3 regions of the Enterococcus sp. AAFC-DPL-5146 genome follow, and region 2 is predicted to be linked to each of the others. Evidence: predicted binding sites of a transcription regulator. Region 2 holds the regulator's gene; each other region holds the start of a gene.
What was found. Region 2 encodes LexA, which represses DNA repair genes until DNA is damaged. Its sites were predicted from a motif close to CNAACANNTGTTNG; they were not measured.
Positions count from the first base shown of each region.

Region 1: a site for LexA is predicted at 8,438-8,451, ahead of gshAB (bifunctional glutamate--cysteine ligase/glutathione synthetase). Genes of this name have one in related genera too.
Region 3: a site for LexA is predicted at 1,788-1,801, ahead of AC4BB2_RS09830 (replication-associated recombination protein A). Genes of this name have one in related genera too.

Region 1 is NZ_CM177103.1:190,912-201,564, reverse strand. It holds T-box leader at 1-24, opposite strand, end outside; gene AC4BB2_RS00825 (MucBP domain-containing protein) at 328-1,584, shown strand; gene fitD (iron chelate ABC transporter substrate-binding protein FitD) at 1,688-2,641, opposite strand; gene fitC (iron chelate ABC transporter ATP-binding protein FitD) at 2,695-3,453, opposite strand; gene fitB (iron chelate uptake ABC transporter family permease subunit FitB) at 3,450-4,418, opposite strand; gene fitA (iron chelate ABC transporter permease FitA) at 4,415-5,362, opposite strand; gene AC4BB2_RS00800 (YueI family protein) at 5,561-6,007, shown strand; gene gshAB (bifunctional glutamate--cysteine ligase/glutathione synthetase) at 6,066-8,342, opposite strand; gene AC4BB2_RS00790 (cysteine hydrolase family protein) at 8,557-9,051, shown strand; gene AC4BB2_RS00785 (YitT family protein) at 9,237-10,115, shown strand.
Region 2 is NZ_CM177103.1:1,553,086-1,563,738, forward strand. It holds gene AC4BB2_RS06935 (DUF896 family protein) at 8-250, opposite strand; gene AC4BB2_RS06940 (aldo/keto reductase) at 613-1,464, opposite strand; gene AC4BB2_RS06945 (MerR family transcriptional regulator) at 1,488-1,916, opposite strand; gene AC4BB2_RS06950 (histidine phosphatase family protein) at 1,931-2,512, opposite strand; partial or broken gene AC4BB2_RS06955 (IS30 family transposase) at 2,608-3,570, opposite strand; gene lexA (transcriptional repressor LexA) at 3,769-4,389, shown strand; gene AC4BB2_RS06965 (dihydrofolate reductase) at 4,468-4,968, opposite strand; gene AC4BB2_RS06970 (thymidylate synthase) at 4,987-5,934, opposite strand; gene AC4BB2_RS06975 (ABC-F family ATP-binding cassette domain-containing protein) at 5,947-7,833, opposite strand; gene AC4BB2_RS06980 (cation:proton antiporter) at 7,899-9,953, opposite strand; gene AC4BB2_RS06985 (hypothetical protein) at 9,974-10,252, opposite strand; gene AC4BB2_RS06990 (hypothetical protein) at 10,422-10,653, opposite strand, start outside.
Region 3 is NZ_CM177103.1:2,140,719-2,151,371, reverse strand. It holds gene AC4BB2_RS09840 (hypothetical protein) at 1-129, opposite strand, end outside; RNA gene ssrS (6S RNA) at 197-390, opposite strand; gene AC4BB2_RS09830 (replication-associated recombination protein A) at 453-1,742, opposite strand; gene AC4BB2_RS09825 (DNA-3-methyladenine glycosylase) at 1,933-2,574, shown strand; gene AC4BB2_RS09820 (DUF3013 family protein) at 2,571-3,056, shown strand; gene prmA (50S ribosomal protein L11 methyltransferase) at 3,069-4,016, shown strand; gene AC4BB2_RS09810 (16S rRNA (uracil(1498)-N(3))-methyltransferase) at 4,018-4,767, shown strand; gene AC4BB2_RS09805 (beta/alpha barrel domain-containing protein) at 4,785-5,432, shown strand; gene AC4BB2_RS09800 (RelA/SpoT family protein) at 5,608-7,821, shown strand; gene dtd (D-aminoacyl-tRNA deacylase) at 7,834-8,280, shown strand; gene AC4BB2_RS09790 (choline/carnitine O-acyltransferase) at 8,510-10,270, shown strand; gene AC4BB2_RS09785 (metal-binding protein ZinT) at 10,484-10,653, shown strand, end outside.

The sequences.
Region 1 (10,653 bases), 1.4 Mb from region 2:
TACTTTTCTTATCTTCACATTTAATTTTAATAGATAATGTATTATATGGATTGTAGCATATAAAAATGATGTGAGTCAACACTCATTTTCCAATTGTATATTTGACTTATCTTTGCTAAAAAAACGCTCTACATCAACATGTAAACGTCATCTAAAACCTTGAATATTTGTTGTTATAAACAAACATCTATCAAATAATATATTACTTTTTTCTCTATTTCTTACAAGATGAGCTCTTTTTTTGATAAAACAATTCGTTATATAACTGATATAATTTAATTGGTATTAAAATAATATTAGTATCTACAAATAGGAGGATAAGGTAAAATGAAAAAAAACAAAAAGATTGCTGGTTTAACATTGGTAACGTTACTAGCACCAACATTATTAAATGCTCACTTTGCATTTGCTGAAGGAACACAACCCGTTCCAGTAGAACAACAAGAGGTCGTTACTGAAAAAGAAGAACAACAACCTGAAGTTGAAAAAGAAGCAGATTCTGAGAAACAACCTGAAGCTAAACCGGAATTGCCGACAGAAGAAACAAAACCTGAAAGCAAACCAGAACAAGAATCACCAAAAGAAGAATCAAAAGAAACAGCAAAACCTGAAACGGAAAAAGAAGTAGACAAGAAAGAGTCGTCTAAGGGCAAAGAAACCAAAGCGAACACGACTGTAGTTATTACTCTTACAGATGCAACAATAGGAACAGTCGAAACCCTCTCTTATACTAGAGAAGCAGGTACAACTGATATTTTTGCGTTGCCTTTAGAGCCAGGTCGCTATGAATTCATTTCTAGTTCAGATCCACTGGTACTTCCTGTTGTAGATGAAACAGGCCAATTAGGAGTACAGATAACATTCCCAAGTTCCCCTTCTGGTGTTTATAACATCGATGTTACTGTCAAACTACTTGACGGTATTGTTGGTGGGAATGTCTACGTTAAGCACCTTGATGATTTAGGAAATGAATTAACTGATGCTCTAACTATTTTAGGTGGCTTTATTGGTGAAAAATATACAACTGAACCAAAAAACATTCCAGGTTATACATTGGTAGATACACCGCTTAACAACAATGGTACCTTCACAGATACTGATCAAACCGTTACTTATCGTTATGATCGTGTACAAACAACGGTTAGTGTTGTTTGTGCAGATGAAAATGGCGTTCCGTTAGGAGATGTTGTTTCTAGAGTTGGTAAATTTAACGATACATTCACAATTACCGTTCCTGAAATTTCTGGATATGAATATTTAGGTATGTCTCAATCAACTTATTCAAATGCTTCTACAACAGTTGACGGAACATACGGATTGGAAGACCAACACTTTGTTGCAAACTATAGAAAAATAGTTGATATTCCTACAGTTATGGAAGACCCGACAGCAAATATCCAAACCCAAACAATTGCAAATCCATTATCATCCCCTATTCCAGCAAGAAGCATTAAAAAAGACAATAAAACATTGCCTGAAACAGGTGAAGCTGAACTAAATTCTTCATTAGTCTCGATGGGTGTAATGTTAATTGCAGCTGTTTACTTCACTAAGAAAAAAAGAGCAGATGAGTTTAATTTATAATCATCTGATAATAATAAACTAAAAAAACGTTCTTCAAATTGGCCACCCAATCTGAGGAACGTTTTTATTAGTTGTAAAACGCAAAGAATATTCTCTCTACAGTTTATTTCAACGCTTTTTGCACATCTTCAATCATTAAGTGGGTAGATTCTAATCCGCCACCACTTAGGTACCAAACATCTGGCTGTAAAGCAATCACTTTATCAGTTTTACCGGCATTTGTTTGTTTGACTAACTCATTGTTTGCGACATTATCATTCGTATCATCTCCACCGATTGCTTTGGTGCGATCAACTACAAATAAAATATCTGGATTTTTTTCTAATACATATTCATAAGACACGCTTTGACCATGAGTTGATGCTTCAATAGCATCATCTGCTTGCTTGAAGCCAAATGTATCATGAACAATACCAAAACGAGAACCTGTTCCATATGCCGAAAGTTGACCTTCATTTACTAAAACAACTAACGCTTTTTCATTGCTTGCTTGTGCTTTTTCTTTAACATCTGAAATTTCTTTTTCTAAATCATCAATTTTCGTCTTAGCTTCGTCTTTTTTATCAAAAATTTCTGCTAATGTTTCGATATTTTTCTTTGTAGAATTCCAAGTATCTTTAGCATCTACTGCCAGATAAATCGTTGGTGCAATTTTACTTAATTTATCTTGGAAATCTTGTTGGCGTCCAGAAATAATAATCAAGTCTGGTTTCATTTGATTGATTTTTTCTAGATCTGGTTCTTTGATTCCACCAGCAGATTCTACCTTTTTGTAGCTATCTAAATATTTAGGTAGATTTTTCGTAGGAGCACCTATAACTGTATCACCAACACCTAAGGCATCCATTGTATCTAGGGAGCCATTATCAAAAACAACGACTTTTTTGGGATTTTTAGGGACTTCTACTGAACCATTTGAATCTTTTACTGTGATCGTTGTTACCTCTTTAGAACTTGATTCTTTGGACATCTCTTTTTTTCCACCATTACTACATGCGCCTAATGTAAGTAGGGCAATCATTGAAACTGCTGCAATTGCTAAAAATTTCTTCTTCATTATTATTTCCTCCAATGGATTAGTATTTTGTTTAAATTTTCCGTTCTACTTTTCTAGTTAAAATACATACAAAAACGTTTGCCTTCAATCTCACAAATTCGGATATTCATATCATAGAGTTTATTCAACACTTCTGACTGAATGATTTCATCGGTACTTCCATGAGTGAACAAGCGACCGTCTTTCATTGCAACAATTTCATCAGCATAGCTAGCCGCAAAATTGATATCATGAAGAACAATTACCACTGTTTTACCAAACTCATCTACTAATCGTCGTAACGTCTGCATCATTTGAACCGCAAAGTTCATATCCAAATTATTCAACGGTTCATCTAGTAAAATATAATCGGTGTCTTGAGCCAAAACCATAGCAATATAGACACGCTGTAGTTGTCCACCTGATAATGTATCAATCAATTCATCAGCTAAATCCATCAACCCAAGATTTTCCATCGCCTCTTCAACTTTTTTGTGATCTTCTTTTTTCAAGCGACCTTTACTGTAAGGGAAACGCCCAAAATTCACTAATTCTCTAACCGTAATTTTCAAATTAATGCCATTTGCCTGTTTTAAAATCGATAATTTTTTAGATAGTTCACTTTGTTTCCATGTTTTTACTTCGTTATGATCTAAATAAATCTCACCGGTATCTTTAGGAATCAAGCGACTCATCATGGAAAGCAACGTACTTTTCCCTGCACCATTTGGACCGATAAATGCGGTCAATTTTTGCTCTGTAATCGGTAATTGAACTTCTGAAACAACCATCTTTTCACCGTATCTTTTCGATACATTTTTGATTTCTATCATCCCCGCTGCTTCCTTTCGCTTATAATTTTTCCAACAAAATATAATCCGCCGCCAAATTCAATCACAATACTTAATGTCGTGTTCAACTGGAAGACTTGCTCCACCAGAAATTGACCAAAAACTAACAGTAAAATCGATAATAAGCTCCCGCCTAGAAATAATTCACGATGTCTGTATGTGCCCATTAACTGATAACTCATGTTAGCTACAATAAATCCAAGAAAGGTCACAGGACCCACTAGTGCAGTTGATAATCCAATCAAAGCACTAATCACAGTTAATAGTACAAATTGAAATCTAGGAATATTGATTCCTAAACTCGTTGCTTGATCATTCCCCAGATGCAACACATCTAATGCATGACTTTTCACCCATAAAAATCCTACTAAACAGGCAATCAAAATCCCTGCAATCATCAGATGCTGGCTATTCACATTACCAAAGCTTGCAAATAGTTTTCCTTGCAGTAAATCGTACTCATTGGGGTCCATCGCAACTTGTAAAAAAGTACTGATACTATTAAAAAACGTACCTAAAATAATACCCACCATCAATAATAAAAACAGATCATTACCGCTTTTTTTCAACAGGAAGCGAGATAAAATAATACTTGCTGCAACCATCAATAATACATTAAACAAAAAGGTCGCTATCGTCTCTTTTCCTAAAAGCTGCTGCCCACCTAAAAAGAAAAATAATAAGGTCTGAATAAAGACATATAAAGAATCCAAGCCTAATATATTTGGTGTCAAAAAATGATTTTGTGTCATCGTCTGAAAACTGATTGTTGAAAATGTTGCAGCAATCCCTACTAACACAAATGCCAGTAGTTTTTTCCCTCTAAGCTCTAAAGCAAACGCCCAATTTCCATAGGTTTTATAAGATAAGTACAAGGCGCAAACCACAATTACTGCAATCAACAATAAACTAATTTTTACTGCTGATGACTGGAAGAATTTTTTCATGCTGTTTTCCTCCTCATCAGTAATGCGATAAAAATAAAGCTGCCTAATACACCCACAACAACACTCACTGGAACTTCATACGGCGCAATCACCACTCTGGCTAATACATCGCATGCTAGTAAAAAGATACTTCCTCCCACCGCTGTGATCGCTAAGGTGTTTTTCATATGATCGCCATAACGCATTGATACAAGATTGGGTACAATCACGCCTAAAAAGGGAATATTCCCCACCATGATCAAGACCACCGCACTAGATAAAGCTACGATGCCTAAACCAAATAACTGAATACGTTGATAGTTCAATCCCAGGTTTGTCGCCATATCTTCTCCCATACCGACAACTGTAAAGCGATAGGCAAACAAATACGTAACGACCAATAAAGGAATCGTCAGATAAAGTAGTTCATAATTACCTTTCATTACTGTTGAAAAATTTCCCTGCAGCCAAGAAGACATGTTTTGGACTAGCTGAAATTGATAGGCAAAAAATGTCGCTACCGACCCGATGATATTTCCAAACATTACACCGACTAGTGGAATCATGACTTGATTTTTCGCAGGTAAAAAACGTGTTAAATAAATAAAAACTAATGTGCCGAAAAACGCAAACAAGAAAGCGACGAATGAACGAAACAATAGTGGTGCGCTAGGAAAAAGAACCATTACAAATAAAATCCCCAGACGTGCACTGTCCATCGTACCTGCCGTACTTGGCGAAACAAATTTATTTTGTGTTAAATGCTGCATGATCAATCCAGATATACTGATTGTACTTCCAGCAATGACTAAACTAATTGTTCGAGGTATCCTCGTTGTTAACAATACTAATTGTTGCTGTGAATCCCATTGAAATAATTGTGTCAGAGAAATATCTTTCACTCCGACAAAAATAGATGCTACAATCAAAAGGAGTAAGAGAACAAATAGGCCTATTTTTTTCATATACTCGCTCCGTCTTTCTAATTGAGAATGATTTTCATTCTTGTTCTTAGTCTATGCGAAAATCATAATAAAAGCAATACTTTTCTGTCTTTTTCCATTCTCATTTAGCGAATAAATTCAGTTCTGTCAGGTGCTTTCCACTTATTCTATGCTATAATCTGAATCAAGACTATTTAATGGAAGCAGGTTAGATAATAAATGGCACAAGATGACTTACAGAAACATTTAGATAATGCAATGTATGGCGCCCCATTGCTTAAACCAGAAGAACAACGAAAATATATGGGAACTTTTCGTGAACGTTGTTACCTGACTATGACGATTACACAGATGAAAAACACTGAAGACAAAGCAAACTTCATAAAAGAGTTGACCTTACATCCAGATGCCACAATTTTATTAAACGGCACAATGGATATTACGCTACAATCCAACTATATTAAGTTGATTAATGACAAACAAATAAAGTTTACTGTAGTAAACGATTTTGTAACCAACACACCCGATGCTTTAGGATTAGTTTTAACAGCTAAAGAAGCAGTAAATGAAGAGGTTATTGATATTGAAGAAAAATATCCTAAACAACCTTCTGTTACAGAAACAAAATCACCTAAAAAAAGTTTCTGGCATAAATTATTTCGTTGAACATAAAAAGGGCTATCAAAACTAAACAGTTGTTTTGATAGCCCTTTTCCGTATTGTTTTATTCCTTCTCAAACAACTCAGGATACAACATCTTCAACACATCCATCGTCAAATGACGGCCTTTTCCTCCATGAGGATATGCATGCATATGCATCGCTGGATTGAAGTTTCCTTCTATAATTCCATATGTTCGACTGTTCTTGCTTCCTTTAATCGATTTATCCGGCACGATCAAATCGATTCCACAGATTTTTGCCCCTAAAGCTTGCACAGCTTCTACTGCGATTTGTTTATAACTTTCATCAAAATCATCCGTCACATCAATGGAGTCTCCACCAGTGCTGACATTTGAGTTTTCTCGTAGATAAACAATCTGATCTTTTTTAGGAACCGATGTCGTCAATAGATTTTGCTCTTTTAACATCAAACGTTCTACATCACCTAGCTGAATAATCTCTAACGGCGAACGATGATTGGTTCCTCTTAATGGATCCAGATTTTTTTCTGCCACTAATGCTTCAACAGAACGAACCCCATCGCCTACCACATTGGCCGGCACCCGCAACATGATTGCCCGCACTTGGTCATCTAAAACAAAGAAACGATATTCTGTCCCTGGCAAAAACTCTTCAATTAAAACAGCTGAATCTTCTTTAAACGCCAAATTCAATGCTTCAGTATAATCAGCTAAAGAAGCGCCCTCTTTAAAAATCGTGATACCTAAACCATAATTCGTTGTTTTAGGTTTGATTACAAACGCTTTTTCCGAATACTTCACATAAGCTTGTTCCGCACCCTCAATTGTATCAAACTCATCTCCAGCCGGCACATTGAATCCAGCTTCTGCGAGAACCTTTTTAGTGACCGTCTTATTCTCCATAATCAATGGAACAATGTAACTATCTTTACTAGTCATATTGGCATTTTTGACATACTCAATATGATCGTTGTGTTTAAGTTTTAAAAATTGCTCTTGTTCATCTAATATTTCTACCTCTGCACCTTTTTGAATGATATCAAATAAAAACAGCTGTGTGGATAATTCCATATTTCTAAAACCAGCTAATTGATACGGGCGTTCAAAAGCCATTGATTGATACTCTTTTCCAAAAACGATCCCTAAATCTTGATTAGAATTGCTTTCAATGATCGTCCACATTTTCCCAGCAATCGTCAAGTCCGGTGTCCGCAGCTGAGTGCGATGAACATCTACTGATTTTTTAGCACTAAACAAACCTAATGCTTCAATCATCTCATCCATCTCAGCAAAAATTCGGTCACCTTCCGCTAAAAGTTTTACCTGAGCAAAAGGATGTCCTAAAGCGACTTGCTCATTTAAAAAGTCCCCAGTAGCTACCCAATCATTTGGCGCCTCTTTTTCATCTGTCCACAATAAATACAACATAAACAAATGAATAAACTCAAGGGATTCTTCATCTACTCCTAAAGGAGCAAACGGATTTAAGTCTAAATTTCTTAATTCAATATAACGAATACCTGTTTTAGGCAAATCAGCCATTTGTTTACCACCGCGTAGTCTGACTGCTGAGTAGAATTCTTTTTCTTCTGATAAGATACCATTTTCAACCATCCGGTGAATGTCATTGATGTAATGCTGTAATGACTCATAGGATACTTTGACATTCTCTCTATTTTTATACCCAAATGTGCTGTTACGAATACTTCTCATTGGTTCTTTTGGGCGATCTTCTTGTTCTGTAAAATAACCTACTTCACTTACTGGAGAAGCTCCAAATAAATAGGTGATTAACCAACGATAACGTAAATAATTGCGTGAAACTTTCATATATAAAATGTTTTTGAACTCTTCGATTGTTTCGTATTCTGTTTGCTCCGAAAATAATTGTTGAACCAACTCGATAGCATACTCAAAATTAAAATGAATACCGCTGACCATTTGCTTACGTTTGCCATATTCTCTGGCTAAATAGCGGCGATATAAAATCCCTTCAAATTGATCGAGTTTGGCTATTTTGATGTCTTCATCTTTTTGAGGTAGTTTTGGCGGCATACTTAACGGCCAAAGCATCTCATGTTTATTCATTGAACGTAAAGCTACATCGTGAATCGCTGCAAGGTAACGCAGCATTTCATGAATAGAATTAGCCACTGGTGTAATCAATTCCATTTGTGTTTCGCTAAAATCGGTTTGAATATATGGATGATACGAACGATTCCCCAAAACTTCTGGATGATCAGTTGTCGCTAATTGACCATCAAATGTCGTACGTTGACTTTCTTTTTCTAATCCAAATCGTGCCGCCATAATATATGGACGTACACTCTTTTGCTGTAACAACTCTTTAAATTTCATACTGTCGCCTTTCTTCCCTGTAATTATCCCATTACTAACCATTATATAGAAAAAGAGAAGCAAAAAGAATCTTTTCGCTTAAATTTTGTTAAAATCAAACAAACTTTTGTAAACTTATGAAAAATATTTACTTTCCCTTAACGAATAGTCTGCTTTTTTATAGTCATTCTTTATTGTATACTAGAAAAAATAATTGAATAAAAGGAGCCAAGTAATGACAAATAAAGCGTTGATAGTGATCGATTTACAAAATGGTTTAAATAGCTTGGGAACTGGTTTATTTCAGTTAAATGATGTACTAATTGGCGTTAACCAGCGCATTACTGATTACAGAGAAAAACACTTGCCGATTATTTTTATTCAACACGAAGATGAAGAGTTGGTCCCAAATACTCATGCATGGCAGCTTTTTGATGGGTTGGATGCTAGAGAAGAAGATTTCTATATCGGTAAAACCCACGCCAATTCTTTTTTCAAAACAACATTGAATGAGCTATTAGATGAACATGTCATCACTGAGCTGGAATTTTGCGGAGCACAGACAGAATATTGTGTAGATACAACCATTCGGATGGCTCACGGGTTAGGTTACCGTAGTTTTATGAAAAAAGGACTAAGTACAACTCTCAATAATGATTTATTAGGCGCTAAAACAATTATTGCTCATCATGAAAACCTTTGGGATGGACGTTTTTTAACCTTTATTTGATTCAAAGGCTATTTTATATCACCTTACCACAACTATCTCATCAAAAATTAAAATTATCTCATGTATCTCCTAGTTATTCATGATAGTATAACTAGGGGTTATTTGTTGAACCATTTTTCTTTTGCTCTTATTTTCCGTTCAACATTGACATACCAGTATTCTTTGAAAATGGAGGAATGTATAAAATGAAATTTACAAAAAAACAAATCCAAGACACTTTATATGTGACGATTGGTTCTTTTATTTTAGCAGTATCAATCAATTCGATTTTACTGCCTAACAAAATTGTTGCCGGTGGTGCCAACGGAATCAGCGTGGTAATCAACTATCTTTTTGGCATCAACCCAGCATTGGTTTTATATGCAATTAATTTGCCATTATTAGGACTTTGCTTCTTACTTTTGGGTAAAGAAGTTGGAATTAAAACGATTTACGGCAGCTTGATTTATCCCTTCTTTGTAGGGATTACCACTCATTTGCCTGTGCTTACTCATAATATTTTTCTAGCAACAATATTTGGCGGCATCTTGACAGGTATCGGTTTAGGTCTAGAATTTAGAGGCAATGCCTCAACTGGTGGAACAGCGATTATTTCACAAATTGTGAATAAATATTTTAAAATTTCACTTGGCGTGTCGATTCTATTTGTGGACGGATTAGTGATTTTATCAGCTTTATTCGTTTTTAATACTGATACAGTATTATTCTCATTGATTTGTTTATACCTTATTGGACGCGTGGTTGACATGGTTCAAGTCGGCTTTGTCCGTTCAAAAAATGTGATGATTATCTCACCAAAATATGCTGAAATCAAAGAAAAAATCTTAGTCGATATGGACAAAGGATTAACAATGGTTCCAATCGAAGGTGGATATCAAAAAAATCCAAGCATGCTAATGATGACCGTCATTAGCGAAAAAGATTTTGCTCGAATCAAAGAAAATGTTTTAGCCATTGATGAAGAAGCCTTTATTGTTTCCATGAATGCCAGTGAAGTTTTTGGTAAAGGATTTAGTTTGAAAAAAATTGCCGAAGATTACGGAATTGAAGCGAATAACTTGTAAAAGAAAAGTGGAATGAACCGTTTAGACCTCGAACAAATTAGAAAACTGTGGAGAAGATGCTTTTTATCTTCCCCACAGTTTATCTATTTGTTGAGAGGTCTGGTTCATGCAACTGGATTATAGAAAAGTGGAACAAAGCGCTTAGCTCTCATGAAAATTAGGAATAAATAATTTTCTCTGTATGTTAATTGTCTCCCTAATAATAAAATTAATATACAGAAAAAAGCATAAGATACACTCCACCCTAGAGAGTTGAGTTCTCTAGGGGTTTTTCGTGGGCTAATGTCGCCGTCATTTGTTTTACTTCTTCTTTTTGGTTTTTAGCCAATACTCAAACAAAGAGATCAATATCCCTACAGCTACAAGCACCTCCTTCTAGTCGTAAGGCTGTCAGATAGACGACAATATAAAATACGATACTTCACTTCTATTAAATTATTCCTCTTGCACTCTTGAAACATTTCTTTCAATTCCGAACTGGTCCCATTAATAAATAACTGTCATATTATCTACTAAAAAAACATTAATATTACAAAAA
Region 2 (10,653 bases):
ACTAAAATTATTCTCGATTATGCAATCCTTTAGCTTTTTGAATCTCTTTTAATTTTTCTGGAGTGACATCATTTCCTTTTGGATCAACAACTTTCATCCCTTCAATATGATGACGCATTCCTCCTCGAAAAGCAGCTAAGTATTCTTGCCGAAGAATATTTTGTTCTTCTTTTTCTTTCTCAGTTAACGAAGTTTCTTTTGCTTTTTTTGCAAGTTCATTTATTCGGCTCATTTTTTCTCTTGATAACATGCTTATCCCCCTTAAATTTTAAAACGCTAAATTTTTTCTACAAAACTAGACAAAAACATAATAATATACGAGCCAAACAAGTTTGTTTAACAAAACCTGTTTACTTTCCATGTCTATCTTATAAGATGGGCTTGAAAAACACAACTATATTCTTGATAAAAAAGAAAAACAATCTGTTATTCTTACGTAATCATTTTCTGATTAAGGCATAAAAAAAGTTTAACTATATTTTCCACTAAAATTGTCTAATTAAATGCAACACTTGTGAGATAATATAAAAATTTATTGCTATTAAGACCCTTTCTATAAAAAAATAGCCGCACTTTTGAATTAGATTCTCAAAGAGTGCGACTGTTCTTTTTTTATTTATCCAGCTTTCTACTGGCCATCCACTTAATCATTTTTGGGTCTGCATGAGAGAAAAATTGGCTTCCTCCTTCATTCAAGCTCGCAATTTTTTGCTTATCATCATCAGATAAAGAAAAGTCAAAAACATTCAAATTTTCAGCCATTCGTTCTGGTTTTATTGATTTAGCTAGAACGACAATCTCTTGTTCTAGCAACCAGCGAATGATTACTTGTGCCACTGTCTTATTATACTTATTTCCAATACTCATAAGAAGTTCATTTTTAAAAATATTATTTTTGCCTTCAGCAAAAGGAGCCCACGCTTCTGGAAAAATGCCTTCTTCCTTTAACGCTTGAATATTTTTAACTTGTTGATTGAACGGGTTGATTTCTATTTGATTTACCTGCGGAGTTATCTTATTAAACTCTGCTAGATCTACCGCTCGATCAACAGCAAAATTAGATACACCTATTGCTCTGATTTTTCCGTCAGCTTGTAATTCTTCCATCGCATGCCAAGCACCGTATATATCGTTGTAAGGTTGGTGTAATAACAATAAATCTATATAGTTCATTCCTAAACGATCAAGAGATTCTTGAAACGATTTCATAACACCGTCATAAGATACATTTTCAACCCAAATTTTAGTAGTAACAAACAGCTTGTCACGTGAAATACCTGACTTAGTAATACCTTGGCCAACAGCTTCTTCGTTCATATAAGATTGCGCAGTATCGATATGACGATAGCCGGCTTTAATAGCCTCATAAACTGCTTCTTCCGCCTCTTTCGGATCTGTTATCTGATATGTACCAAAGCCCAACACAGGAATATTCACTCCATTATTAAGTTTAATTGTTTGCATTATTTATTTCCTCCATTTCATTATTAGTTGTCTTTGTTCATATGCTTCATTGTCCAAAGCTCCTCAATATCATCATCAGACATATTTCCAGCTCTAAATTTTGCGATATGTTCATCATAAGTTGTAATTTTATATTGCAGCAGCTTACGAACTTGTGCAAGTTCGTCGATTTTTTCATCTAACTCTTTTAACTGATCTTTAAGAATATCCTTTTGAGCGAGTCGCTCATCACCTTCCATTTGAGAGAGTGTGGCAAATTCGATTAATGACTCAATAGATAACCTAGCATTTCTTAAACTTTTAGCTAGAAAAACCCAATTCAAATCTCGTTTTGTAAATATACGATAGCCGTTCTTGTCCCGTTTAATAGGAGGAATCACTCCTACACGTTCATAATACCGAATAGTCTCAACTGTTAAATTGAACATATCCGCCACTTGTTTTATGTTCATTCCAATAAACTCCTTTACTCTAGCATGGAGAAATCATGATTAATGATTTCTTTTAAATAGAATGTGTCATTCTCAAAATCAAACTTCAAAATACAACAATTTCCGATTCGCTCTTCTTGATCTACGGTACTTGCGTGTTGCCATTCTCGCATAAATTGCCGACAAGAAGCCCCGTGTGAGACCCCTAAAATAATTTCTCCTGAAGTCTGTTTCATAATTGTAAATAAACTAGAAGAAACTCTTTCTCGAAATTTTTGTTCACTTTCTCCGCCATATGTAACAAAGAAGTCCCCATATGGAAGTGGCGGGTTTAAATATTCATGTTCAGCTTCTAAATCACCAAAATTCCATTCTTTAAGTTCTTTTATTCGACTATAAGAAATATCTGTAACTAATTCCAAAGTATCGCACGTACGCTCAGAAGTAGACGAATACGCATCATCAAAAACAATATTTTTATCTTTGAAATAGTTCCTTGCAATGATCGCCTGTTCCTTTCCTTTTGATGTAAGAGGAGAGTCACACCAACCTTGAATTTTTTTCTGTCGATTGAATAGTGTTTCGCCGTGTCTCATCAAATATAATGTTTTCATCATAGCACCAACTACTTTCCTAAAGAGTTTTTTCATGCACACTTATCATAAACCCTGAAGTTCACTTTATAGCAAGAGAAAAATATATCTAACCAGTATTATTGAATTAAGCATAATGATTTATCATAAAATATCTCATAAGACGTTCTCCAGTTTAAACATTTTCTAGGACGATTATTTAATTTATGAATGACTGATTCAATATACTCTTCTGAAACAGGTGACATGTCTGTACGTTTTGGTAAGTACTCACGTATCAATCCATTTGTATTCTCATTTGTTCCAAGTTTCCATGGAGACCAAGGATCTGCAAAATAGCATTCTATACCACATAATCTACTGAAGTACTTATATTTTGCAAATTCTGATCCTCTGTCTGGCGTAATAGTTTTGCGTTGTTTCCTGTTTAGAGGCGATAATAATTTTACAATCATATCTCTTACACAAATTGAATCATTATTAGAAATTCTCCCCGCTAACAAGAATCGAGATTTTCAATCAACCAGTGTGACCAGACATGATTTTTCTCAGCGTCCTAATACAGTATCTGCCTCCCAATGTCAAAATTCTTCTCTAGTCTCAGCTTTTGTCGGATGTTCATGAATCGTTTTCATATCAGTAAATCTTCCACAACGATCACCGATTCTTTTATTCACTGATTTTCTTCCTTTTCGTCTTAACATTTTTCGTGCTCTAGGACTTCCTACAGGAAATCCTTCATCAAATAGACCATTGTAAATAGTAGGGTAACTGATAACAGATTCATTATTCTCTAAGTTAATTCTATTCGCTATCTGTTCTGGAGACCATTGGGCTTAAAAAAGTAGCTTACGAATGATTTCCTTATACGGTGACTGTTCCAAGATTCTCTTTCTTTCGCATTTCTGCTTGTTCTTATGATACGATTTTTGTGCTAGAGAAGGCGAATATGCTCTAAACTTTGTAGTATTCCTCTTAAGTTCCCTCATAACAGTTGAAAGACTTCTTTTGATTAAGCACCCAATTCTACGAATAATAAAACCAAAACCATGATAAGGAAAGATCATTTCCCACTCACGTATAGTAAGTTGTGTATCAAGTCATAGCTGAATACCTCCTAGTTGATATAATTCGTCAACACCATTATAACAGGCTTTTTCACCTTTGATTTTTAGTGTTGCACTTAAATTATATGTTCTAGCAAAAAATACGAACGCTTGTTTGATTCCTTTGGAAAACTATGGTACACTAAAATTATAAATCGAAAGAAGGTGCGGGTTTTGGTGAAACGTACAGATACAAGGCAAATAGAAGTACTAAAATATATATACGAACAAGTTGAACTAAAGGGCTATCCTCCGACCGTTCGGGAAATTGGAAAAGCCGTTGATCTTTCGTCAACATCCACTGTTCATGGTCATTTGGCACGTTTGGAGAAAAAAGGATTGATTTTACGCGACCCGACAAAACCAAGAGCTATCGAACTAACTGCAGAAGGTTTAGAAAAAATCGGTGTTCGACCGACGATTATTCCAATGTTAGGTGTAGTTACAGCCGGTGAACCTATCTTAGCTGTTGAAGAAGCATCTGACTTTTTCCCTCTTCCTCCTGATTTAAAATCAGAAGAAAATGCCTTGTTTATGTTAACAATTCGAGGTGAGAGTATGATTAATGCGGGAATATTAGATGGTGATCAAGTTATTGTTCGAAAACAAAGTAATGCATCTAATGGAGATATCGTTATCGCGATGACTGATGAGGACGAAGCTACATGTAAACGATTCTTCAAAGAAATCGATCATATTCGTTTACAACCTGAAAACGACGCTTTAGACCCTATTATTTTAAGTAATGTGAGCATTTTAGGCAAAGTTGTTGGATTATATCGCAATCATATTTAAAACAGCAAAAAACATACTATTAACTAGTATGTTTTTTTAGTAGTTCAATTATTATAATTAAGTATCTTGTCAAATTATTTACTCTGCTGAAACTTTTCGTTGGTATGTTTCAAACTGATAAGCATAAGGATTTTGTTCATCCTGCTCTCCTTCACTTAAGTTGATCATTGTCCAATCATCCCAAGAAACAGTTGGAAACTTCGTATCCCCTTCAAAAACATGATGGATAACCGTTCGATATAACACATCACAATGAGGTAAAAAATCCTCATACACTGCTGAACCTCCAGCAATAAATGTAATACCAGAAAATGATTTTGCATAGTCAAGCACTTCATTTATAGTGTGAAGCACACTAACTCCTTCTGCCTGATAGTCTTTATCTCTCGTCATCACAATTGTTTGACGATTCGGCAATGGACGGCTTCCCATTCCTTCAAAAGTCTTTCTCCCCATAACGATTGTATTGTCTTCAGTCATTTGTTTAAAAAATTTCAAATCATTTGGCAAATGCCAAGGTAACCGATTTTCTTTACCGATTGTTCCTTGTTCATCTTGTGCCCATATGGCTGCTAACATTAGGAAACTCCTTTCAAATTATACGGCAATCGGTGCCTTAATTGCTGGATGCGGGTCATAACCTTCAATGACAATATCTTCCATGTCAAAATCAAAAACAGACTGTTTTTCTTGATTCAATTTTAAAGTAGGAAATGGTCGACTCTCTCTAGAAAGCTGTTCATTCATTTGATCGATATGGTTGGTATATAAATGAGCATCTCCTATGGTATGGACAAAATCTCCTACTTCCAACCCAGTTTCATGTGCGATTAAATGTGTTAATAATGCATAACTAGCAATATTAAATGGCACACCTAGAAAAACATCTCCACTACGTTGATACAACTGGCAACTTAGTTTACCATCATTTACGTAAAATTGAAACATCGTATGACAAGGCGGCAACGCCATAGAAGGAACATCTTCAGGATTCCAAGCTGAAACAATCAAACGACGTGAATCAGGTGTTTTTTTAATCATATCGATTACATTTTTTAATTGATCTATAAAATGCCCCTCTTTTGTTTCCCAGTGGCGCCACTGAGCACCATAGATATTTCCTAACTCACCATACTTACTGGCAAAATCTTCATCTGTCAAAATTTTATCACAAAACTCTTTATGCTCTTTTTCATAACTCTCTTTGAACACTTCGTCTGCCAGAACCCGACGACCAAAATCTGTCATATCCGGTCCCTGATAATCAGGACTTTTTATATAGCGCTCAAAAGCCCATTCATCCCAAATATGATTATTATGTTGTAATAGATAACGAATATTAGTATCCCCTTTTAAAAACCATAGCAGTTCACTTTTAATTAAACCAAAAGGAACTCTTTTCGTCGTTAAAAGCGGGAATCCTTCTGATAAATCAAAACGCATTTGATGACCAAAAATACTGCGTGTTCCTGTACCTGTTCGGTCTTCTTTCAAGTGACCTTCCCCTAAAATTTTGCGGCCTAATGCTAAGTATGCTTCTTCCATAGTTATTGCCTCCTAATTTTCTGCATATTCGCTCAAATATTCCCAACGTTCCATTTTTTCTTCTAATTCTTGCTCCACAGTTGATAATTCAGTTTGAAGTTGCTGTAGCTTAGTAAAATCATCACCTTGATGATTCATTTCTTCTGTCAGCTTTGCTGCTTGTTCTTCAAGTTGTCCAATATCTGTCTCAATGGTTGCCCATTCTTTTTGCTCCATGTAAGTCAATTTGGTTTTTTCTTTTTTCTCAACTGGTTGTACCGACTTTGTATCGGTTTTGACCGTTCTTTTTGACTGCTCTTTATTGAGTGTCAAGTATTCACTCATCGAACCGAAATAAGTAGTTATTTGGCCTTCACCTTGAAAAACAAGTAATTTATCCATAGTTTTATCCAGAAAATAACGATCATGAGAGACAGCAATCACTGCGCCTCTAAAGGTTTGGATATAATCTTCCAGAATCGTTAAGGTGTCGATATCTAAGTCGTTTGTGGGTTCGTCCAATAATAACACATTTGGTTGACTGATTAACAATTTTAATAAATACAAGCGACGCTTCTCTCCACCAGAAAGTTTACCAATAATTGTTCCATGCATAAAACGAGGGAAAAGAAATTGTTCTAATAATTCAGCAACACTGATACTGGTGCCGTCTGTACGTTGTACTTGTTCAGCAGCTTCCTGTAAATAAGAAATCATTCTTTGGTTTGGATCCATCGCTTCATTTTGTTGTGTATAGTAAGCTAAACGCACTGTTTCTCCAATCGAATAAATACCACTTTCAAGTGTCAAACGACCAGCCAAAATATTTAACAAGGTGGATTTCCCAGCACCGTTTTTTCCAGTAATCCCTATTCGATCTTTTGCTTGAATTAGAATATCAAAGTTCTTTAGAATCGTTTTATGTTCAATCGTATAGTTTCCATCTTTGATCTCTAATACTTTTTTTCCTAATCTTTGAGTAGCTACATCTATTTCCAATTGATTTTTTTGATTCACTTGATGGAGATTTTCTTTCAGATCGTGAAAGCGGTCTTGCCTTGCTTGCTGTTTTGTCCCTCTAGCTTGGACTCCAGCACGCATCCACTCTAATTCTTGTTTGTATAACTGTTTTCGTTTATCTTCTTGTTCAAGCTCCACACGTTCACGCTCAGCTTTCGCTAAGATATAAGCTTCATAGTTTCCTTTGTATTCATGTAGTTTACCAAAAGATAGCTCAAAAATCCGATTTGCTACCCGATCTAAAAAGTAGCGATCATGCGTAACCATCAAAATCGCCCCTCGATAGCTGTTTAAATAGCCTTCTAACCAACTGATTGCTTCGTAGTCTAAATGGTTGGTAGGTTCATCCAAAAGTAATAGATCAGGGGATTCAATCAGCACCTGGGCCAAACTAACACGTTTTTTTTGACCGCCTGATAATTCACCGATTTTTTTATGCAAGGTATCAATTCCAAGTTTTTGCAAAATGATTTTAGCATCTGTATCTGCTGTCCAGGCATCTTCTTTATTCATTCGCTCTTCTGCTTGAGCGTATTGTTTTTGAGCTAATTCGCTTAGGCCATCTTCAGTTAACGCTAGTAACGCCAATTCGTAATTTTTTACAGCTTGAATAATCGGTGTCTCACCTTGGAACAATGCTTCAACAACTGTTAATCTAGGATCAAATTCTTGGTCTTGCGAAAGATAACCTATTTGGTAATCGTTGGGTTGCAAGATAGCGTTAATATCGCCATCACCACTATCTTTACCAGCTAGAATATTCAATAAGCTGGTTTTCCCTGTTCCGTTTGTACCAATCAAACCAATTCGTTCTTTATCATGGATGTGAAAAGAAATATGGTCAAATAAGGTTTTCTCCCCATATGTCTTCGTTAACTCACTCACTTTTAATTCTTTCATATGTTCACGCCCTTTTCATCCTGCTTATTGTATCAAAAAATTACAAAAAAAAGAAGCGAGTTTCCTTACTCAGCTTCTTTTTTTAGCTCTCTTGTCAGTTTCCGTAATGGAATAGTGTTAGAAGTATCATTGATTGAATAAGATTCTAACAAATTAACATTTTTTCTATATTCATTTGCTTCGAAAGAAGATATTTTTTCTGAACGTTCATATTCATCAATCATTTTTCGTTCTTCTTGATACCCAATCAACAATTCTTTTACATAATTAGATTGAGAACGAACAATAAATGAATCAATAAACGTTCCATCTTCCAGTCTTTGAGCAAATTGTAAACGCCCTTCGATAAAGAATTGAATAATTTCATCATCATAAACACCTTTTAGATTATCCAAACTTTTCAAAATCACTTCTGTGTTTTGCAAAAATACTTGCCGAACATTTTCTAGCTCTTCTTTTTGAAATTCGCGTCTATTTTCTTCATCTTTTTTTGCCAATAACATTTTAGGATGTACAAAAAATGCAATAATTTGTCGAACAAAAAGGAGCCAAAAACCAATAATAGACAATAATTGTCGAACAATAGAACGTTCCATTCTAGAAATCAATCGCTCATATAAACGATACCCTTCTATGCCAATTTCTTTTTGACGAAAACTTTCTTCCAACCCATCTCGTTCAATAGAAACAATCAGTGCACGAAGTTCTTGAACTTCTTGCCGCTGATCTGATGGCAATTGATCTGTATATAACTCTTTCACGCGATCTTGATAGTTTTCAATCACAACATTCATTTCTACATGTGGATCGTTTTTATTGATTTTTTTTAGATGCTCGATAACCTCTTGGAGTAAAGTAATCCCTTGAACATTGATGCTTTCTGCTTCATCAGATTCAGTTAAAAAAGGCAACACAAGAATCCCACCTACTAAAGTAACTAAAATCACACAAGCTGTGATAAACAAAAGTAAAGATCGTTCAGGAAAGTTCTGTCCATTGATAGTTAGAGGTAAAATAAAAATAGTAGCCAAACTCACTGTCCCTTTGACTCCTGCAAAAGTCAAAATCAACATTTCATTCATTGATTGCCAAATATTCTTTAATCCATTTTTTACACTATAAATTAAGACAATAGATAAAAAGCGCGCAACAAATAATGTAACACTTAATATCATAACAACCACCATTAAGAAACTGTTAGAGTAGGTTTGGCTGTTCCAAATGGGAGAGAAAACTAGCGATAATTCAATTCCTAAAAACAGAAATACCAACGCATTTAGCGTAAACGTAATTGTTCCCCAAGTAATTTCAGAAACACTTGATAATTCGGCTTCAAATAGTGAAACTTTCTTAAAACTAGCCGCTTGCATAACACCTGCTACAACAGCTGCAATAATCCCTGAAACATGGAACACTTCAGCAACCATGTATGCCAAAAATGGCAATAATAATTCTAATAATAAATAACCGGTTACATCTCTTGCTGAAGCTTTTTCTAGGACCATAACTATTTGCCGTTTGATCATTACTAAAACAGCTCCAACAATGGCCCCGCCAATACTTGAAAAAATTAATGTAACTCCAGCATCTGTCGCTGAAAATGTACCAGTTAGTAGCGCCGCCAATGCAAATTGAAACGCTGTAACGCCGGAAGCATCATTAATGAGAGCTTCTCCTTCTAAAATGTGCATCGCTTTAGGTGGAATCTGGATTTTCCCAGATAAAGAACCTACTGCTACTGCATCTGTAGGCCCCAATGCTGCTCCTAATGCAAAACAAGCAGCGATCGGTAATGCCGGAATAATCATATGTAACGCCCAACCAACACTTACAAGCGTAATTAAAACACCGATAAAAGCTAAAAATAAAATCACACTAAAATTTTTCATAGTAGCAGAAATATCATTTCGTTGTCCTTCACGGAAAAGTAATGGTGCAATAATCATTACTAGAAATATTTCTGGTTCAAAAGTTATTTCTCGACCGATGTCCGTCAATCCAATTAAGATACCAACAATGATTTGAACAATCGGTAATGGTATAATCGGAACAATCCGATTGAATACATTAGAAAACGTTATAGCAAATACAAAAACAATAATTAAATACACAAACCCCATCTTGTATCCCCCTTTATTAATTATTGATCTATCTGTTTACCTAAATATCGTAATAATTTTTCTTTCTTACAGCTTATTTTTTTTTCGAGTAGTCCGAGTTCTTTTTCCTTGTCGCATAGCTCTAACTGAGCACGACGAGCTTCTAATCTTAGTAATTCTGATTTGACTAATTCAATCTTTTTGTAATTCAAAAAGTTTCTCTTTTTTATATGACGTTCCCATTCTGCCTTCTTTTCTGGTGGCAACTCTTTATACTTCTCACGCAATTCTGCAACTCGTTGCTCTATTTCTTTATTCACAACATTACTTCCTTTCAGAAATTCTCTGACACATTATAGCAAACAGTTGAAGAAATACCTACTAAATTTTACTATTCTTTAAAAAAATCTTTTTGAATTTAACTTTTAACTCCCAATCATCAATAAAAAACGAAAGTAAAGAGTGCTTTTACTCCTTCATTCTCGTTTTTTACTTACTTTCATCATCTTCGTCAAACAAAATATTGATTTCAGTTTCTTCGTTCAAGCGCTCAGAAAGGAACGCCAACAGATCTTCTAATGGTATAGAAAATTTCATCATGGGACCTCTGCGTCCATTTTTAAAATAATTCAGCCTAATTTCTTTATGTTTAAGTAATAAAGCCATCTTTTCAACATCCTGATACATAACACCATTCTTATCAAATGGCCCTAAAATGATT
Region 3 (10,653 bases), 590 kb from region 2:
TAAAAACTGTTTGTTTTCTTCTGGTTCACCATTATGCATGATAGGTAGAAAAACAGTTGCTTTCTTTAATAGATAAACGCCGATAATAAGCAATAATATGACAGCTATAAAAATAAGTACTCGAACCATATAAGCCCCTCCATCAAATAAAAAACAATTTGCATGTTGCAAATTGTTCGGTAATCTAATAAAAATGGTAAAATCCGTCGATGCCGTTATTCGTCTTATAGTATTGAACCCGCAAACAAAGCAGGTGGGTTCCACGACTGACAGCTTCGAACTACCAAATGATAAGGCATGTTACCAGCTTAAGTACCAGAAGGATCCCTAGATATCAATAAAATGTTCGGTCAACACAGAAAAAAGACAACTCGTACATCACAGATTTACCATCTTTATAATAGCACAACCTAGTGCAAACAGCAACGAGGTCGCTTGCGTTTGGAAGCGGATTATTTTTTAGGATTCTTTTCTTTTTTCCACTCTTGAATCCGTTGATACTGTTGGTTTAAAGCCTGTTCATATTTTCCTGTATCGATTGGTTTGTAATAATGGGCATTTTTTATTTTGTCAGGAAGATATTGTTGATTGACCCACGCATTTTCAAAATTATGAGGATATTGGTAACCAATTCCTCGATTTAGGTCTTTTGCACCTGAATAATGACTATCTCTTAAATGATCAGGAACATCGCCTGCTTTTCCATCGCGAATATCTGCTAGCGCAGCATCAATCGCAACAATACCAGAATTCGATTTTGGTGATAAGCATAAATCAATTACGACACTGGCAAGAGGGATTCTTGCTTCCGGAAAACCAAGCTTTTCTGCTGCCTGAACTGCGGTGATGGTGCGAGCTGCAGCTGGGGGATTACCTAAACCAATATCCTCGTAGGCAATGACCATTAAGCGTCTGCAAATAATTGGCAAATCACCAGCTTCTACTAATCTTGCTAGGTAATGAAGTGCGGCATCCACATCGCTGCCGCGGATTGATTTTTGAAAAGCTGAAATGACGTCGTAATGAGCATCACCATTTTTATCATGAGTCAATGCTTTACGTTGTACACATTCTTCAATGATTGAAAGAGTGATCTCAATTTCTTTATTTTCATTTTCTGGTGTTGATTTTACTGCAAGCTCCAGACCATTTAAAGCACTCCGTAAATCTCCATTTGTTGCACGAGATAAATGCTGGAGAGCTTTTTCTTCTAGAATAACTGGGTATTCTCCTAAACCACGTTCTGAATCAGATAGTGCTTCTTTAATTGCTTTTTGGATGTCTGTTTCAGTAAGTGGCTTAACTTCAAAAATTTGTGTTCGGCTTCGAATCGCAGGATTGATCGTAATATAAGGATTCTCTGTTGTAGCACCGATCATAATAATTCGACCGCTTTCTAAATGAGGCAGTAGAAAATCTTGTTTTGTTTTATCTAAGCGGTGGACTTCATCTAGTAGTAAAATTACAGTGCCGCTCATTTTTGCTTCTTCTGCGACGATTTGTAGATCTTTTTTTGTATCTGTTGCGGCATTCAACAAACGAAATGCATAGTTTGTGGAACCGGCTATTGCACTGGCAATACTGGTTTTACCAGTCCCAGGAGGACCGTATAAAATCATTGATGAAAGCATCCGAGCTTCCACCATTCTGCGAATGATCTTTCCGGGACCAACAAGTTGTTGTTGACCTACGACTTCATCTAAATTTCGCGGCCGCATACGATAAGCTAATGGTTGTTGCATCGTTGGACCTCCTTTTCAGTTCTTCATAAGTGTATTATACCATAAAGAACGTACGTTTGTATCTGGTTGTGGATTTACAGATGTGAGATAATTAAAAGTAGAAAAAAACATGGACGCACCTTACTAATTGTGTGTTATTTCAATGGATAATGAGGCTCGATTCGTGTATGATAAGAAGTGGTGAAAACGAATGAATGAAATGATACATTTTTTTAATACAAAGTCGACAGAAGAAATTGCTCAGTATCTACTGGGCATGTATTTAGAACATGAAACAGAAGATGGGATGATCCTTTCAGGATATATCGTTGATACCGAAGCTTACTTAGGGCCAGAAGATGAAGCCGCCCACAGCTTTGGTCTAAGAGATACTCCACGATTAAAAGCCATGTATGAGCACCCTGGAACGATCTATCTCTATACCATGCATACTCATTTAATCTTGAATATGGTAACCCAAGAAAAAGGCAAACCTCAAGGTGTAATGATTCGTGCTATCGAGCCAATTGAAGGAATCGAAAAAATGGAAGAAAATCGTAAAGGCCGCATAGGAATTGAATTATCTAACGGTCCAGGTAAACTTGTTTCTGCTCTAGGAATCACTAGAGATTTATATGGTCAATCAATCTTTGACAGCAAGCTTAGAATTGTTCCAGAAAAAAGAAAAACACCGAAGAAAATCATCTCACTTCCTCGTATCGGCATTCCAAATAAAGGGATCTGGACGGACTTACCCTTGAGGTATGCTGTTTCAGGAAACCCTTATATTTCGAAGCAAAGAAGAAGTGATATCGATCAAAAGGCCTTTGGATGGAAGGAAGAAAAGAAATGAAAAAAGCAACGATGTTAACTTATCTAGATGAACAAATGACAAAGAAAATCACGGAGTATGATGTAGCATTGGATTGGAATACGAAAAACCATTCAATTGAAGTTGTTTTTCGACTATTCGCAGAAAATAAAGAACAGGCAAAAATCGATGATGCACAAGGAATCGTTTCAGAAGAAGAAATCATTGAATTTGAAGATGGGATTTTATTTTATAATCCTGAAAAAACATCTGTAGATGAAGACGATTACTTAGCTGTTATTCCTTATGAAGGAAAAAAAGGAATCAAACAGTCAGTTCTAGATGGTTTTGTAGACTATTTAAATGAAGTATTAGCAGAAGGTCAAAGTGATTTATTAGACTTTTTAACGAATGAAGAACAAGAAGTATTTGAGTTGAAATGGTCACAAGAGTCTTTTAATGAATCTGTTGAAAAATATCAAAAAACTGAGGGCGATACATATATCCCTTACCCAAGTTATTAAGGAGGCTTCTATATGAAATGGACAGAAGTAAAAGTTGAAACTGCAAGTGAAGCCGTGGAAGCAATCTCAAATGTTATGATGGAAGCTGGAGCAAGTGGTGTCGCCATTGAAGATTCCTTAGATGTTGAAAATTTTCAAAGTGATCTTTACGGCGAATTGTTAGACAAAGAGCAATTTACCCATATTAAAGATGGCGCATTGGTAATGGCTTATTTTCCTGAAACAACATTTTTACCGGAAATCTTGCCTTTTATTAAAGAAAGCATTACTCGTTTACCAGAGTTTGGACTAGAAATTGGTAAGAATGAAGTGACTGTTAGCGAAGTAGCTGAAAGTGATTGGGCAACAGCTTGGAAAAAGTACTATCATCCAGTGCGGGTTACTCGTTTTCTAACAATCGTTCCAAGTTGGGAAAAATATGAGCCACAAGATACGACTGAAAAAATTATTACATTAGATCCAGGCATGGCTTTTGGAACAGGAACGCATCCAACAACGCGTTTAACATTACAAGCGCTGGAGACTGTTTTACGTGGTGGTGAGACATTGCTTGATGTTGGGACAGGATCTGGTGTATTAAGTATAGCTAGTAAGTATCTAGGGGCTAAAGAAGTTCATGCCTACGATTTAGATGATGTAGCTGTGACGGCAGCTAAAGAAAATATGGATATGAATCCGATTGCTAGTGATGTTTTTGTCTCAGCTAATGATTTATTAAAAGAAGTAACGATTGAAGCTGACGTAATCGTAGCGAATATTTTAGCGGATATTATTACATTGATGATTGATGATGCTTGGCGTTTGTTGAAAAATGATGGAACATTGATTGTTTCTGGCATTATTCAAGATAAAAAAGCGATGATTATAGAAAAAATGACGGCAGCGGGTTTTCTTGTGGATCAAATTTTCCAACAGGGAGACTGGTATGCGATTATTTTAAAGAAAACAGAGGAAGAGTAAGATGCAGCGTTATTTTTTAACTGAACCTTATGAAACCAAAGAACAATACGCAATTACTGGAGAAAACTATCATCATATTGTAAGAGTAATGCGAATGGAGCCGGAACAGCAAGTGTATTTGGCCTTTAGTGATCGTTTGGCAATCATTGCAGAAATCACTGATATTACGGAAGACACTGTTTATTTAAAAGAAATCAGAAAAGAACAGGCAGAAAAAGAGCTGCCCGTCAATGTCACGATTGCTTGTGGGTATCCAAAAGGCGATAAGCTGGAGTGGGTTGTTCAAAAAGGAACTGAACTTGGCAGTCATAAATTTATTGGCTTTCCTGCACAAGCATCTGTTGTAAAATGGGATCACAAAAAACTGGCGAAAAAAACAGATCGCCTGAAAAAAATTGCCACAGAGGCAGCTGAGCAATCTCATCGCCAGTTTGCACCTGATATTGTATTATTAGAAAAAGAACAAGAACTGATGGAGACTTTTTCCAACTATGATAAAGTCTTGATTGCCTATGAAGAATCTGCGAAAACTGGGGAACGTAGCAGCTTTGCTACAGCACTTAATGAACTAGCTGTGGGGGATTCAATTCTAATTGTATTTGGTCCTGAGGGCGGTTTTTCACCAAAGGAAATAGAGTTATTCCAAGAACATGGCGGTATTCTTTGTGGTTTGGGACCGCGGATTTTACGTGCTGAGACAGCGCCTTTGTATGCGCTTGGTGCCATTAGTTATCAATTTGAATTAGTGTAAGTTATAGGGGGCTATTTATGGAGTTAAGGTTGCAGAAGCTTTCAGTTATGTTAATGGATCCAAACCTTACGGATCAAGTGTTCACAGAAGAAATTATTTTTTTAAAACAATTTCCTATAGGGGTAATTTTGGTTTTGCCTCATAATGTAGCAAGAGCAAAACAACTATTGACTGGAACGATGATTCAAGTAGGTAGTTTTGTTGATTTTCCGCTAGGTAGTGGAACGTTGGCTAAAAAAGCATTTGAAACAGCACAACTATACAGAGATGGTGCATCGGATGTTTTTGTAACTATGCCGCCTGAACAGTTGAACAGTTATGGCAATCAGAATTTTCAAGCATTAGGACCGCTATCATTTGGGCGAAATGCACTTGGATTCTATATAGATAGCAATAATTTAACGGATAATCAAAAACAAGGATTGATAATGGATATTGCAGCGTTGGATGTTAGCAGGATTTCTTTAGGGCTAGATTTGACGATGGAACAGGCAATCTATGATATGAGTATTTTTCGAACAGGTCGACGAAAAAAAATGACCTTCCAAGTCAATGTAAAAGCACCAACCTTACTTGAAATCGAATTACTTTTTCAAGCGGGCGCCTCTCAAATAGGAATCAGTAATGGTCGGGAGATTTTACCTTTAATTTCAAAGTGGAATTAAATCGTGAAGAATTGAAAATCTAGTAAAATTTAGTATAATAAAAGATGTTGGAAGTGCTACTGTTTCAAGTGGTACTTTTCTTTTTTTAAGAAAACATAACGCATTTTAGTGATTTACATAAATCAATCGGGCACGCTGTAAAAGTGTCTGACATAGGGACAAAGGAGTGATAACAATGCCAAAAGAGGAAATTATGACTGCTCCAGGAGTCATTAAACTTGTATCAAAATATATGGCGCCACAACATGTTGCGTTTGTTCAAAAAGCGTGTGATTATGCTGAGAAAGCTCATGAAGGTCAAGTTAGAAAATCCGGAGAGCCTTATTTTATTCACCCAATCCAAGTAGCAGGAATTTTAGCTGAATTACGGATGGACCCACATACGGTTGCAACTGGTTTTTTACATGATGTGGTAGAAGATACAGATGTAACATTGGAAGACTTGAAGAATGAATTTGGTGCAGATGTTGCTATGTTAGTAGACGGTGTGACGAAACTAGGGAAGATAAAGTATAAATCACATGAAGAACAGTTAGCCGAAAATCACCGGAAAATGCTTTTAGCAATGGCGCAAGATTTGCGTGTAATCATGGTGAAACTAGCTGACCGTCTGCACAATATGCGTACATTAAAACATCTGAGAGAAGATAAACAGCGTCGAATTGCTCAAGAAACGATTGAAATTTATGCTCCCCTTGCCCATCGTTTAGGGATTAGCCGAATTAAGTGGGAATTGGAAGATACAGCATTGCGCTACATCAATCCGAATCAATATTATCGAATCGTTAATTTGATGCAAAGCAAGCGAGACGAACGTGAAGCGTATGTTGAAGAAGCCGTTGAGGATATCCGAGTTGCAACAGAAGATTTAGATATCTATGCCGAAATTTATGGACGTCCTAAACATATTTATTCCATCTATCGGAAGATGAAGGATCATAAAAAACAATTTAATGAAATTTATGATTTATTAGCTATCCGAGTAATTGTTGATTCTATCAAGGATTGTTACGCTGTTTTAGGTGCAATCCATACGAAATGGACACCGATGCCAGGCCGTTTTAAAGATTATATTGCTATGCCTAAAGCAAATATGTATCAATCAATCCATACGACGGTTATTGGGCCAAAAGGAAATCCAGTAGAAGTACAGATCAGAACGCATGAAATGCATCAAATTGCTGAATTTGGGGTTGCTGCTCACTGGGCGTATAAAGAAGGCAAGACTGAAAAAGTAGATGAAGATAATGATACGAAACAATTAAGCTGGTTCCGTGAAATTCTTGAATTGCAAGATGAAAGTTATGATGCTTCTGATTTTATGGAAAGCGTCAAAGGCGATATTTTCAGCGATAAAGTTTATGTTTTTACACCAACAGGTGAAGTAACGGAATTACCAAAAGGCTCTGGGCCGCTTGATTTTGCATATAGCGTGCATACGGAAATCGGAAACAAAACAACAGGTGCTAAAGTCAATGGAAAAATGGTTCAGTTGGATTATACACTGAAAAATGGTGATATTATTGAAGTTTTAACGTCACCTAATTCTTTTGGACCAAGCCGTGATTGGCTAAAAATGGTAGCAACAAGTAAAGCACGAAATAAAATCAAACGATTTTTCAAAATTCAAGATCGTGAAGTTAACATCATCAAAGGACATGACGCCATTAGTAAATTTCTGTTAGAACATGGTTTTGCGCCAAAAGAATTTTTAGGTAAAGCCAAAATGGCGGAAGCATTGGAGCGTTTTAATTTCCAGACAGAAGATGATCTTTACGCAGCTGTTGGTTATGGTGAAATCAGTGCGCAAGTGGTGTTCAATCGTTTAACTGAAAAAGAACGTAAAGAACAAGAGATGGAGCGTCAAAAACAAGAAGCAGAAGAGTTGATGACACAACCTGTCAAAAAAGAATCGGATAAAATGAAGGTTCGTCACGAAGGCGGAATCGTGATTCAGGGCGTAGAAAACTTACTTGTTAGAATAAGCCGTTGCTGTAATCCAGTGCCGGGAGATGAAATCGTCGGTTATATCACCAAAGGGCGAGGCGTTTCGATCCATCGCGCAGATTGTCCAAATGTGCAGCATCAAGAAGAACTTGCTCAGCGTTTAATTGAAGTTGAATGGGAAGATACCGATAATTCAAATAAAGAATATGATGCCGACTTAGAAATTTATGGCTATAACCGCAGCGGACTGTTGAATGATGTCCTTCAAGTCATTAGTTCAATGACTAAAAATTTAGTTAGCGTGGAAGCAAAACCAACTAAAAATAAAATGGCAATGATTCACGTGACGGTAAAAATCCAAAATCTGGCGCATTTAAAAACCATCGTGGATAAAATCAAGAATATACCGGACGTTTATAATGTCCGTCGTACCAATGGCTAGGAGGCGTAAATTATGAGAGCTGTCATTCAGCGAGTAACCCAAGCTGAGGTGATGATCGATCAAAAAAGTGTAGGGAAAATCGATCAAGGGTTCATGATTTTGTTAGGAATTCATGAAACGGACACGAAAGAAGACGTGGCTTACTTAATTCGTAAAATCAGCAAGCTTCGTGTCTTTGAAGATGAGGCTGGTAAGATGAATTTAAGTATTCAAGATATTCAAGGAAGTATTTTGAGTGTTTCCCAGTTTACCTTATATGCAGATACTAAAAAGGGCAATCGACCTAGTTTTATTGAGGCTGCTAGACCTGAGACTGCGATCCCGTTATATGAGCTATTTAATAAGCAGTTGAAAGAACTGGAGATTCCTGTGGAAACTGGAGAATTTGGGGCTGATATGGCTGTTTCATTGATTAATGATGGGCCTGTGACTATTATTATTGATACAAAGAATAGATAAAAGGTGAGTCTGGCATAATAGCTTTGCTCAAAAAGAAAATAATCTTGATTTTGATAATAATTGTCGAAATCAAGATTATTTTTTTTATAGAATAAATGTTTATTGGGCTCAAGTAAAGCTATGTTTGAATGCTTGATTTATAACAATCTGTCCTTTATTTTTAGAAAATAGACATATAAACAAGAAATGATTGGTATAATGAAAGAAAAAGAGAGCCTTGAGGTGTAAAATGGAAAAATACAAAGAACAACTATTACCTAAGTTAAAAAAGCTTCCTGTACCTGATTTACTTGAAACCTTAGGTGAATGTAGTGAATGGATGAGACCTTTGGTGACATTAGAAGAGTTAAAAGACTTTCAAAAAAGTGTTGTAGCTTTTGGTTTTTCTGATGGGTTACTGTTGCAAAAGGATTTAGTTCATTACGCCGAGAAAACAACAGGTAGTTGGTTAGCGCCCCTTTGGGAACAGAATTATTTAGAAAGCCGAGGCTATTTACAAAGTGAATCAAACTTTGCTTTGGTCATTGACCCAAGCTATTATGATCAATTGACATCTAAAGAAGCAAAAGCGGCTCAATTGATTTATCAAATGACGAATAGTTATCTTCAATTAGTTAACGGTACATATCCAATTGAGTATACGAAGCAAAATAAACCTGTGGATATGTCATTTTATATGAATTTTTTCAAAAGCTGCAGAATTCCTGGCAGAGAGATTGATTCTTTTTATAGAGGAGAAGTGAAGTCGGAAGATAATTATGTTGTGATTTTTGCAAACGGTATCTATTTCCGTTTAGAGGTGACAAATGCGTCAGGAGAAATTTATCCCGTTGAACAATTATTGGAAAATCTACAGTATCTATTATCAAAGGAACATTTACCTGAAAAAGGAGAAGACTTGATTCCTTATTTTACAGGTGTTAAAAGAGAAGAATCAGCGTTGATTTATGAACAACTAAAACTGGATGAAAGAAATAGTCATAATTTAAAACAGATTGAAGACGCCTTATTTATTCTAAGCTTTTCCAAAGGCAATGATGATACCGAGGATGCACGAATTAATGATATTCTATTAAATACAAGCCATCAATTTTTAGCAAAAACAACACAGGCAATCATTACAAAAAACGGTTATATTGGATTTAATATGGAACATACAGCAATCGATGGTGTACCTACCATGAATTTGCTTACCAATGTATTTAAATCCTTCAATGATGCGCATTGGGTAGCTTCTGAAAATAGCTCTGATCATTTAGTGGAGAGAGTTAAATGGGTGTTAACAGATGAAATAATCGCTGATTTTGAAAATGTACAAAAAAGCGTTGTGAAAGAAAATAATTCTTATAGCATTAAACATCAAGTGATCTCTGATATCGGAAAAGAACGGATGAAAAAGGCCAAAATCAGTCCAGACGCATTTTTCCATATTGCTTTAGCAATGGCGCAACAAAAGGTTTTTAGAAAGTTAAGATCGGTTTATGAGCCAGTCGCTATGCGAATGTTTTATGAGGGACGAACAGAAAGTGCCCGTTCCATTAGTACAGAGAAAAAAGTATTTGTAGAAGCATTTTATGAAAAAAATGAAGTTAATTCTAAAGAAGAATTAGTCGAACTATTTAATGATGCCGCATCAGCTCATTCCAATCGAATCAGCCAATGCCAAAAGGGTAATGGAATAGAACGGCATCTTTTCGGTCTGAAAAAAATGGTACTCAATCCTGAAGAAGGATCAAGATTTTTTTCAGCAGAAGCACTTAAAATTTTAGGGGAAGATTTTATATCAACAACAGGAATCCCTTACGATTTATTGGAGTCATTTAGCTTTGGTCCAGTAAATAAAGCTGGTTTTGGTCTTTATTATGGTATTCTAGATGAAAAAATAATTCTGACGATTTCATCAAAAAAAGCCAATGAAAATGAAGCCAACCAATTGCTTGAAGCTATTCATAAGGCGCTTATTTCATTAACAGAGCTATTAGGTATTTGATCCAAAATTTTTTATATTGTAAGTAATAGATAGGAATGTCCAACTTCTCTATCATTGCTTGCAATATTTTTTTATTTTCTATTGTTTTTTTTCGTAAGGTAGTATAAAATAACTTGATTAAATCGTAATGATTACGTTTTGTTGGTTGCAAACCAGAAATGCTAATAAGCTATTATTGGATTTAGTCAATAAAATTAGAATTGAGGTTAGAAGATGAAAAAGAAAAATGCAAAGTTGTATACAGGATTAGGTGTTCTTTTGTTGAGCGTCCTAATTATTAGTGGTTGTACAAAAGTAAGTACCACAAAAACAGTTGAAACAACGATTCAATCTTCAAAAGAAAAACAAGCACGCAAGCATAAACACTCTCACAGCCATGATGG